DNA from 2 places in the Pseudomonas sp. GQ91 genome. Region 2 is predicted to be linked to the other one. Evidence: predicted binding sites of a transcription regulator. Region 2 holds the regulator's gene; the other holds the start of a gene.
What was found. Region 2 encodes sigma-54, which starts transcription at its own class of promoters, with help from an activator protein. Its sites were predicted from a motif close to ANTGGCATNNANNTTGCTNT; they were not measured.

Region 1 (4,180 bases), on a different contig from region 2:
TTCGCTGCGGGTGCTGACGGTCGACGATTCATCGGTGGCGCGCAAGCAGGTGTCCCGTTGCCTGCAGACGGTCGGCGTGGAAGTGGTGGCACTCAATGATGGTCGCCAGGCGCTGGATTATCTGCGCAAGCTGGTGGATGAGGGCAAGAAGCCGGAAGAAGAATTCTTGATGATGATTTCCGACATCGAGATGCCGGAAATGGACGGCTACACTCTCACTGCCGAGATACGCAGCGACCCACGCATGCAAAAATTGCATATCATCCTGCATACTTCCTTGTCAGGTGTATTCAATCAAGCGATGGTCAAGAAGGTCGGTGCCGATGACTTCCTGGCCAAGTTTCGTCCTGATGACCTGGCATCCCGGGTGGTTGACCGGATCAAGGCAGCAGATCACGGCTAAGGGCTTTTTCCCTGGCGTTCACACGATTTAAGAGGCGGTATCATTGTCTACGGGTAATTTGGATTTCGAACAGTTCCGGGTCTTCCTGGAAAAAGCCTGTGGCATATTGCTCGGTGAAAACAAGCAGTATCTGGTATCCAGCCGCCTCAATAAATTGATGGAGCAGCAGGGGATCAAGTCACTGAGCGAGCTGGTCCAGCGGATCCAGGGGCAGCCGCGCAGCGGGCTCAAGGAGTTGGTGGTCGATGCCATGACCACCAACGAAACCCTGTGGTTTCGCGACACCTATCCCTTTGAAGTGCTCAAGAACAAGGTACTGCCTGCGGCAATCAAGGCCAGCCCGGGCCAGCGTCTGCGGATCTGGTCCGCGGCGTGTTCTTCGGGTCAGGAACCCTATTCGCTGTCGATGTCCATCGATGAGTTCGAGCGGACCAACATTGGGCAGTTGAAGGCCGGGGTGCAGATTGTCGCCACGGACTTGTCCGGCTCCATGCTCAGCAACTGCAAGACCGGCGAGTACGACAGCCTGGCCTTGGGACGTGGCTTGTCTCCGGAACGCTTGCAGCGTTATTTCGACCCCAAGGGCGCCGGGCGTTGGGCGATCAAGGCACCGATCAAGAGTCGGGTCGAGTTTCGCTCGTTCAACCTGCTGGACAGTTATGCCAGCCTGGGCAAGTTCGATATCGTGTTTTGCCGCAACGTGTTGATCTATTTCTCGGCTGAAGTGAAGAAAGACATTCTGTTGCGCATTCACGGTACCCTCAAGCGCGGTGGCTACCTGTTCCTGGGGGCGTCCGAAGCGTTGAATGGCTTGCCGGACCATTATCAGATGGTGCAGTGCAGTCCAGGGATCATTTACCAGGCCAAGTAATACCCCGAAAATCACCTCCGATAAGCAGTGGAACCTGTGGGAGCGGGCGTGCTCGCGAAATCGGTGTGGCAGACAACATCACTGTTGACTGTTACGCCACTTTCGCGAGCACGCCCGCTCCCACAGTCGTTTCGCCTGGCTGACCGGCATTCAGCGCCACACCCACTTTTTTGCGGCAAATTATTGGAGGGTGGCAACGGCTATTGCCGCTTTACTGGCGTCAAAGCGGAAGACGGTTGCCGCTTTTCTGGCATTGCCGCGGCCTGAATTTACTCAACGCCTTGATTTATATGGGCTTAAGCTACTTGGCATGGCACTTGCTAAATCCGTATTACGAAAAGCAGGTCAGCCTAAAGGTTTCCGCCATGAGCATCAGCTTCGATAAAGCGCTCGGTATCCACGAACAAGCCCTGGGGTTCCGCGCCCAGCGTGCTGAAGTCCTGGCCAATAACATCGCCAACGCCGACACCCCGAACTACAAGGCTCGGGATCTGGACTTCGCTGCGGTGCTCGCCGCGCAGAGTGACAAGACCAAGAATGGCGCCTTTGCGTTGAACATGACCAACAACCGTCATATCGAAGCGCAAGGCCTGGGCAATGCTGATGAGTCGCTGATGTATCGCACGCCGATGCAGCCGTCGATCGACCAGAACACCGTCGATGCCCAGTTGGAACAGTCGAACTACGCCGAGAACTCGGTGAACTTCCAGGCCAGCTTCACCCTGCTCAACAGCAAATTCAAAGGGCTGATGTCGGCCCTGCGCGGAGAGTAATTCATGTCTCTATCCAGTGTTTTCAATATTGCCGGTAGTGGCATGAGTGCACAGACCACGCGTCTGAACACCGTTGCCAGTAACATCGCCAACGCCGAAACCGTATCGTCGAGCATTGACCAGACGTACCGTGCGCGCCACCCGGTGTTCGCCACCATGTTCCAGGCTGGCCAGAATGGCGGCAGCGATTCGCTGTTCCAGAGCCAGGATGCCGCGGGCCAGGGGGTCCAGGTCCTGGGTGTGGTCGAAGACCAGAGCAATCTGGAAGCGCGTTACGAACCCAACCATCCTGCCGCGAACGAAAAGGGCTACGTGTATTACCCCAACGTCAACGTGGTCGAGGAAATGGCTGACATGATTTCCGCCAGTCGCTCGTTCCAGACCAATGCGGAAATGATGAACACCGCCAAAACCATGATGCAGAAGGTCCTGACCCTGGGTCAGTGATAAGGGGCGCCAAAGAATGTCCGTCACTAACGATGTGTCGAGTAACTCGACGATCCAGGATCTGTTCAACGCCAACGTCAAGGACGCGGCGGCCAACAAGGACAGCCTGTCCGATGCTGCCAAGTCGGCTTCCGGCAACCAGGCCCTGGGCAAGGACGCGTTCCTGCAATTGTTGGTCACCCAATTGAAAAACCAGAACCCGCTGTCGCCTCAGGACAACGGCGCGTTCGTGGCGCAACTGGCGCAGTTCAGCAGCCTGGAAGGCATCAACACCTTGAACGACTCGGTGAATGCCATCTCCAGCAACTACAAGTCCTCGCAGGCACTGCAAGCGTCGTCGCTGGTGGGCCGTTCGGTGATTATTGATACCGACAAGGCGCTGGTTGATACCAGCAAGAGCTTCACCGGCTCGGTGGCCGTTACTTCGTCGGTGGGCAACGTCACCGTCAAGGTCACCGACAAAGACGGCAATCTTGTCAAGACTATCGAGCTGGATGCCCAGGGCGCCGGCAAGTCGGACTTCATCTGGGACGGCAAGAACGAAGCCGGCGAGACCGTCGATTCCGGCAATTACACTTTCGCGGCCAGCACCAAGAACGACGCGGGCGATACGGTGGCTCTGCGCACTTCGCTGCCGGCCACCGTCACCAGCGTCACCTTGAGCCAGACGGGCGGCGAAATGCTGCTCAATCTTTCGGGCGGCCTGGGCAGTATCAAGCTGTCGCAAATTCAGACTATCGGTACATAGAGCCGGCTAAATACGGCAAGAGGAGAGAACATGTCTTTTAATATCGGCCTCAGCGGCCTCTATGCGGCCAATAAACAACTGGACGTGACCGGCAATAACATCGCCAACGTCGCCACCACCGGCTTCAAGTCGTCCCGTGCGGAGTTTGCCGACATCTACGCGGCGTCCAAGCTCGGTACCGGCCATAACGCTATCGGAAGCGGGGTTAACCTCGCCGCTGTTTCCCAGCAATTCAGCCAAGGTGAAATCACCGGTACTGGCGGACTGCTGGACATGGCGATCAAGGGCGGTGGTTTCTTCGTGCAGAAGGGGAGCGATGGCTCCCTGGAGTACACGCGTGCCGGTACCTTCAAACCGGACAAGGATGGCTTTGTCACCAACTCCGGCGGCACCTCGCGTCTGCAAGGCTATGCGGCGGACGAAAACGGCAAGATCGTCAAGGGCGAACTGATTGACCTGCGTATCGATCAGTCGAACCTGCCACCGAAAGCCTCGACCAAGGTTGATTCGACCAGCAACCTCAAGTCCACGGAGCCGGTGATTAACCAGGCGCTTCATCCGTTCGATCCGAATGAAACATCGACTTTCACCACCCAGTACACCACCACGCTGTATGACACCCAGGGCAACTCGCACCCGATGGTGCAATACATGGTCAAGACCGGCTCCAATGAGTGGAAGTCCTACACCCTGATTGATGGACGCAACCCTGATGGCACACCTATCAGCGGTGTCGGTGCGGTCCCGCCCGTGGCTTCGACGCTGACGTTTGACACGGCCGGTGCCCTTGCAGGCATCGTCACACCGCCGAGCACCGTTTCCAACACCACCCTGACCATTGACGACTGGAAGCCGGGCGTCCTGAACAATGGTGTGTGGGAAGACAATGGCGCAGCGGCCAACCCTACCGGGATTGCCATCAACATGGCCAACATCAC
Region 2 (5,916 bases):
ATTCATCAGCGTTTGCTGCACACCCTGCAGGACGTCCGATTGAAGCCGGCATTGCGCGAAGCGGCGTTGCGCCAGAGCAGCAAGACCTACGTCGAATTGTTGAACTTCATCAGTGAGCACGGCGAATACCCGCGCACCTATCGCTTGCTGGGCAATCACGCGGCGCAAACGACTGCGCCGACCCGCAGCAGCCCTACCTATGGAGCACATTGAGATGACTTACACCTTGCCCGCCTTGCCTTATGCCTACGATGCGCTGGAACCGCATATCGACGCGCAAACCATGGAGATTCACTACACTAAACACCACCAGACCTATATCAATAACCTCAACGCCGCCGTCGAGGGCACCGAGTTTGCCGGCTGGCCAGTGGAAAAACTGGTCTCCAGCGTCCAGCAGTTGCCGGAACGATTGCGGGCGGCGGTGATCAATCAAGGTGGTGGCCATGCCAATCACTCGCTGTTCTGGTCGGTGATGTCGCCCTCCGGCGGCGGTAAGCCGGACGGCGCGCTGGGTAAGGCCATCGACGAACAGTTGGCGGGCTATGAAGCGTTCAAGGAGGCCTTCACCAAGGCCGCGCTGACCCGTTTCGGCAGTGGCTGGGCCTGGTTGAGCGTCACCCCGCAAAAGACCTTGGTCGTTGAAAGCAGCGGCAACCAGGACAGCCCATTGATGAGCGGGAATACACCGATCCTCGGTCTGGACGTCTGGGAGCATGCTTATTACCTGCGCTATCAAAACCGTCGCCCCGAGTACATCAACGCGTTCTATAGCGTCATCAACTGGCCGGAAGTCGCCGAGCGCTATCAGGCGGCCCTTGCTTAAGCTCTCTTGGAACCAGACCTAAGGTCGACTATGGGCACTGAAATACTGGCCGACGGCCGCGTGCGAATGTTTCGAAATATGCTTGGAACTCTGCTGCTATTGGCAGGCACCGCACTGCTGGTGGCTCAAGGGCTGGCCTGGTTGGACCTGGAGCCGCGCATGCTGCGTGCCCTGCAGGGCGGCGCCCTGTGTGCCTTGGGCACCGCACTCGGCGCGGTGCCGGTATTGGTGATCCGCCGAATGCCGTTGGCGGTGAGTGATACGTTGCTCGGCTTCGGTGCTGGCGTGATGCTGGCGGCAACTGCGTTTTCACTGATCGTGCCGGGGATTGCCGCCGCCGAAAAACTGGGGCTGACGCCCTGGGCCTCCAGTGGCCTGATCAGCTTCGGCATCATGCTGGGAGCGTTCGGGTTGTTTCTGGTGGATCGCAAGGTGTCGGGAGCCAGTCCGGATACGCTGGTAGGCACCGCCGAAAACCCGGTGGTTCCACCGCGCATTTGGTTATTTGTGTTTGCGATCATCGCGCATAACATCCCTGAAGGCATGGCTGTGGGCGTGTCGGCAGGCGGCGGCATGCCTGATGCGGACAGTCTGGCCATGGGGATTGCGTTGCAGGACGTGCCCGAAGGCTTGGTGATCGCACTGGTGCTGGCAGGGGCGGGGATGTCGCGGTTCAAGGCGTTCCTGATCGGGGCGGCATCCGGGCTGGTAGAGCCGGTCTTTGCCATTCTCTGTGCCTGGCTGGTGAGCCTGGCGCAAATGTTATTGCCGTTGGGCCTTGCGCTGGCTGCCGGGGCGATGCTCTTGGTGGTCACGCATGAAGTCATCCCCGAATCACGGCGCAATGGCCATGACAAGCTCGCGAGCCTGGGGTTGTGCATCGGGTTTTGTCTGATGATGACAATGGATACGGCGTTGGGGTGAAGCCGATGCGGCCAGGGTGAGGTTACTCACCCTCGTCGAAGTAGTTATTGATCAACTCCACCAAGGCTGCCATTGCTTCTTCTTCCTGCTCGCCTTCCGTTTTCAGATGAATCCTGGTGCCTTTGCCCGCGGCGAGCATCATCATCGCCATGATGCTCTTGCCATCAACCATGGATTCGGGGGTTCGTCCTGCACGAATCTGGCAAGGAAACTGACCCGCGACTCCGACAAACTTAGCCGACGCCCGGGCATGCAAGCCCAGTTTGTTGATGATTTCAATTTCCAGAGCGGGCATCGCGGGTGTGTTCCTTTCAGCTAAGGTCGCGGTGGCGGACCTGGACATTCTTGAGAGTTTTTTGCAGAACCTGGCCCAGGCGTTCGGTCAGGTAGACGGAGCGGTGGTGCCCACCGGTGCAGCCAACGGCGATAGTGACATAGGCCCGATTGCTGGCGGCAAAGCGTGGCAACCATTTAAGCAGGTAACTGGAAATGTCCTGGAACATCTCTTCGACATCCGGCTGTGCGGCCAGGTACTCGGCCACCGGCTGGTCAAGGCCGGACTGCTCGCGCAGTTCCGGTTTCCAGTAGGGATTGGGCAAGCAGCGCACATCGAATACCAGGTCGGCGTCGACGGGCATGCCGCGCTTGAAGCCAAAGGACTCAACCAGAAAGGCGGTGCCCGATTCCGGCTGGTTCAGCAGGCGTAGTTTGATGGCATCACGCAGCTGATAAAGGTTCAGGCTGGTGGTGTTGATCTTGAGGTCGGCCAAGTCAATGATTGGCCCCAGCAGGTTGGTTTCGTCTTCGATGGCTTCGGCCAGCGAGCGATTTGCACTGCTCAAGGGGTGACGACGACGGGTTTCCGAGAAGCGCTTGAGCAGGGTTTCTTCATCCGCGTCCAGGTACAGCACATCGCAATGAATGTGCTTGCCGCGCACCTCTTCAAGCAGTTCCGGGAAGCGTGACAAGTGACTCGGCAGGTTGCGGGCGTCGATCGACACGGCGACCAGCGGTTGCGCCAGTTCGGTGTGGATCAGCGCACGCTCGGCGAGCTCGGGCAGCAAGCCGGCGGGCAGGTTGTCGATGCAGTAAAAACCGTTGTCCTCGAGGACGTTGAGAGCGGTGCTTTTACCCGAGCCGGAACGCCCGCTGACGATGATCAAACGCATGATTACTGCCCGTTTTGTTCATCCAGGACAACCTGATACAGCGCCTGATTGGTCTCGGCACTGCGCAATTTGTCGCGTACATCCTTGCGGTCGAGCATGCTGGCGATCTGCCGGAGCAGTTCCAGGTGCGCATCGGTGGCGGCTTCCGGGACCAGCAATACGAACAGCAGGTCTACCGGGGCACCATCAATCGCGTCGAATTCGATCGGAGCGTCCAGGTGCAGCAGGGCGCTGACTGGCAGCTCGCAGCTTTTCAGTCGGCAGTGAGGGATGGCGATGCCGTTGCCAAAACCGGTGGAGCCAAGTTTTTCACGGGCGATCAGGGCCTCGTAAACATCTTGCATCTCCAGCTCAGGCACTTCGCGACTGATCAGGTTGGCAATTTGTTCGAGGGCTTTCTTTTTACTGCCGCCCGGCGCGTTCACGAGGGAACGGCCGGGGGTCAGGATGGTTTCAAGTCGGATCATGGGGGGAGAGTTAACGACCTGTACCTTGCATCAGGTGCAGATTCTTTTCCTTATGCTTTATGAGTTGGCGGTCCAGCTTGTCGTACAGCGAGTCAATTGCCGCGTACATGTCTTCATGTTCCGCGTTGGCGACGAGTTTGGCGTTCGGTACGTGCAAGGTGGCCTCGATTTTCTGCTTGAGCTTATCGACCTCCATGATGACCTGCACGTTGGTGATCTTGTCAAAATGCCCCGCAAGCTTGTTCAGCTTGCTCTCGGTGTACTCACGCAGGGGCTTGGTGACTTCCAGCTGGTGTCCACTGATGTTGACTTGCATACAGCTTCTCCTTCGTTGCCAGTGCATAAAGCGGCAGGCAAATGCCTGCCACTGGAACGCTGTGGCCCGCCCGTCACATCAACCGCTTGCGCTCGCTGGAAGGCGCAATCCCAAGGGATTCGCGGTATTTGGCAACGGTTCGGCGGGCGACCTGAATGCCTTGTGCCTCCAGTAAACCAGCGATCTTGCTGTCACTCAACGGCTTTTTCTGATTTTCCGCGGCAACCAGTTTTTTGATGATTGCGCGGATCGCCGTGGACGAGCATTCGCCGCCTTCGGAGGTGCTGACGTGGCTGGAAAAAAAGTATTTCAACTCATAAATACCCCGGGGGGTATGCATGAATTTCTGGGTGGTCACGCGGGAAATGGTCGATTCGTGCATGCCTACCGCTTCGGCAATGTCATGCAGCACCAGCGGTTTCATCGCTTCGTCGCCGTACTCCAGGAAGCCGCGCTGGTGCTCGACGATCTGCGTGGCGACTTTCATCAGCGTCTCGTTGCGGCTTTGCAGGCTCTTGATGAACCAGCGGGCCTCTTGCAACTGGTTGCGCATGAAGGTGTTGTCGGCGCTGGTATCCGCCCGGCGAACGAAACCGGCGTATTGCGGATTGACCCGCAGGCGCGGCACTGACTCCTGGTTAAGCTCCACCAGCCAGCGTTCGTTGTGCTTGCGCACGATCACGTCGGGCACCACGTATTCCGCCTCGCTGGACTCGATTTGCGAGCCAGGGCGCGGGTTGAGGCTTTGCACCAGTTCGATGATCTGGCGCAGGTCATCTTCCTTGAGCTTCATGCGGCGCATCAGTTGGCTGTAGTCGCGGCCGCCCAGCAAGTCGATGTAATCAGTGACCAGGCGCTGTGCTTCGGTGAGCCATGGCGTCTTGGCGGGCAGTTGGCGCAGTTGCAGCAACAGGCATTCGCTGAGGTTGCGGGCGCCGATGCCCGCCGGTTCAAATTGCTGGATGCGGTGCAGGACGGCTTCGATTTCGTCCAGCTCGATGTCCAGTTCCGGGTCGAAAGCGTCGAGAATTTCCTCGAGGGTCTCGTCAAGGTAGCCCTGGTTATTGATGCAATCGATCAGGGTCACGGCGATCAGGCGATCGGTGTCGGACATCGGTGCCAGGTTCAGTTGCCACAGCAAGTGGCTCTGCAGGCTCTCGCCGACGGAGGTGCGGGTGGTGAAGTCCCATTCGTCATCGTCGTTGCTGGGCAGGCTGCTGGCGCTGGTCTGGTAGACGTCTTCCCAGGCAGTGTCCACGGGCAGGTCATTGGGAATGCGCTCGTTCCATTCGCCTTCCTCAAGGTTATCCACCGTCGGGGCGGTTTCCTGATAGGACGGTTCCTGCACGTCGGCGTTGGGTTTTTGCTCGATGTTGTCGGCCAACGGATCTGCGTTATCGAAGTCGTCGCCTTCTTCCTGGCGTTCGAGCATCGGGTTGGACTCCAGGGCCTCCTGGATTTCCTGTTGCAGGTCCAGGGTCGACAATTGGAGCAGGCGGATGGCCTGTTGCAGCTGCGGTGTCATCGTCAGCTGCTGGCCCATTCTCAGGACTAGCGATGGTTTCATGGCAGGGGCTTAACACCTTATTCGCCGGCGCAGTGCGCCATCCACGACAGGGCGCGTGAGCGCCAAACATAAGCAAATTATATGCCTGATGTCGGTTGCTTTGCCTAGAGCGCGGTAACAATAAAAATAATAAGGTTTTTATTGACTCGCGCGCTCCGTGGCGCTGCGCTATGACACCAAGGTGTTTACAAGCGGAACTCGTGACCCAGGTAAACTTCCTTGACCAGATCGTTGGCCAGAATCGTCGCGGCGTCACCTTCGGCGATCAGTTGGCCATCATTCACGATATAAGCGGTTTCGCAGATATCGAGCGTCTCGCGTACGTTGTGGTCGGTGATCAATACACCGATTCCCTTGGCCTTGAGGTGATGGATGATCTGCTTGATATCGCCCACCGAGATCGGGTCGACACCGGCGAAGGGCTCGTCCAGCAGGATGAATTTCGGGGCGGTGGCCAAGGCGCGGGCGATTTCCACGCGGCGCCGCTCGCCACCGGAAAGGCTCATGCCGAGGTTGTCGCGAATGTGGTTGATGTGGAATTCCTGCAGCAGGCTTTCCAGCTCCTGGCGACGGCCGTCACGATCCAGTTCCTTGCGGGTTTCGAGGATCGCCATGATGTTGTCGGACACCGACAGTTTGCGGAAGAT

Region 1: a site for sigma-54 is predicted at 1,579-1,598, ahead of flgB (flagellar basal body rod protein FlgB). Genes of this name have one in related genera too.

The regions. Positions count from the first base shown of each region.
Region 1 is NZ_JCAXED010000024.1:26,184-30,363, reverse strand. Features, by position in the region: gene AC6CIA_RS25480 (chemotaxis protein CheV) at 1-403, shown strand, start outside; gene cheR (protein-glutamate O-methyltransferase CheR) at 447-1,274, shown strand; gene flgB (flagellar basal body rod protein FlgB) at 1,640-2,047, shown strand; gene flgC (flagellar basal body rod protein FlgC) at 2,051-2,494, shown strand; gene flgD (flagellar hook assembly protein FlgD) at 2,511-3,242, shown strand; gene flgE (flagellar hook protein FlgE) at 3,273-4,180, shown strand, end outside.
Region 2 is NZ_JCAXED010000002.1:175,406-181,321, reverse strand. Features, by position in the region: gene AC6CIA_RS03005 (DUF2753 family protein) at 1-213, shown strand, start outside; gene AC6CIA_RS03000 (superoxide dismutase) at 215-826, shown strand; gene AC6CIA_RS02995 (ZIP family metal transporter) at 857-1,750, shown strand; gene AC6CIA_RS02990 (HPr family phosphocarrier protein) at 1,773-2,045, opposite strand; gene rapZ (RNase adapter RapZ) at 2,062-2,919, opposite strand; gene ptsN (PTS IIA-like nitrogen regulatory protein PtsN) at 2,922-3,386, opposite strand; gene hpf (ribosome hibernation-promoting factor, HPF/YfiA family) at 3,397-3,702, opposite strand; gene AC6CIA_RS02970 (RNA polymerase factor sigma-54) at 3,776-5,269, opposite strand; gene lptB (LPS export ABC transporter ATP-binding protein) at 5,455-5,916, opposite strand, start outside.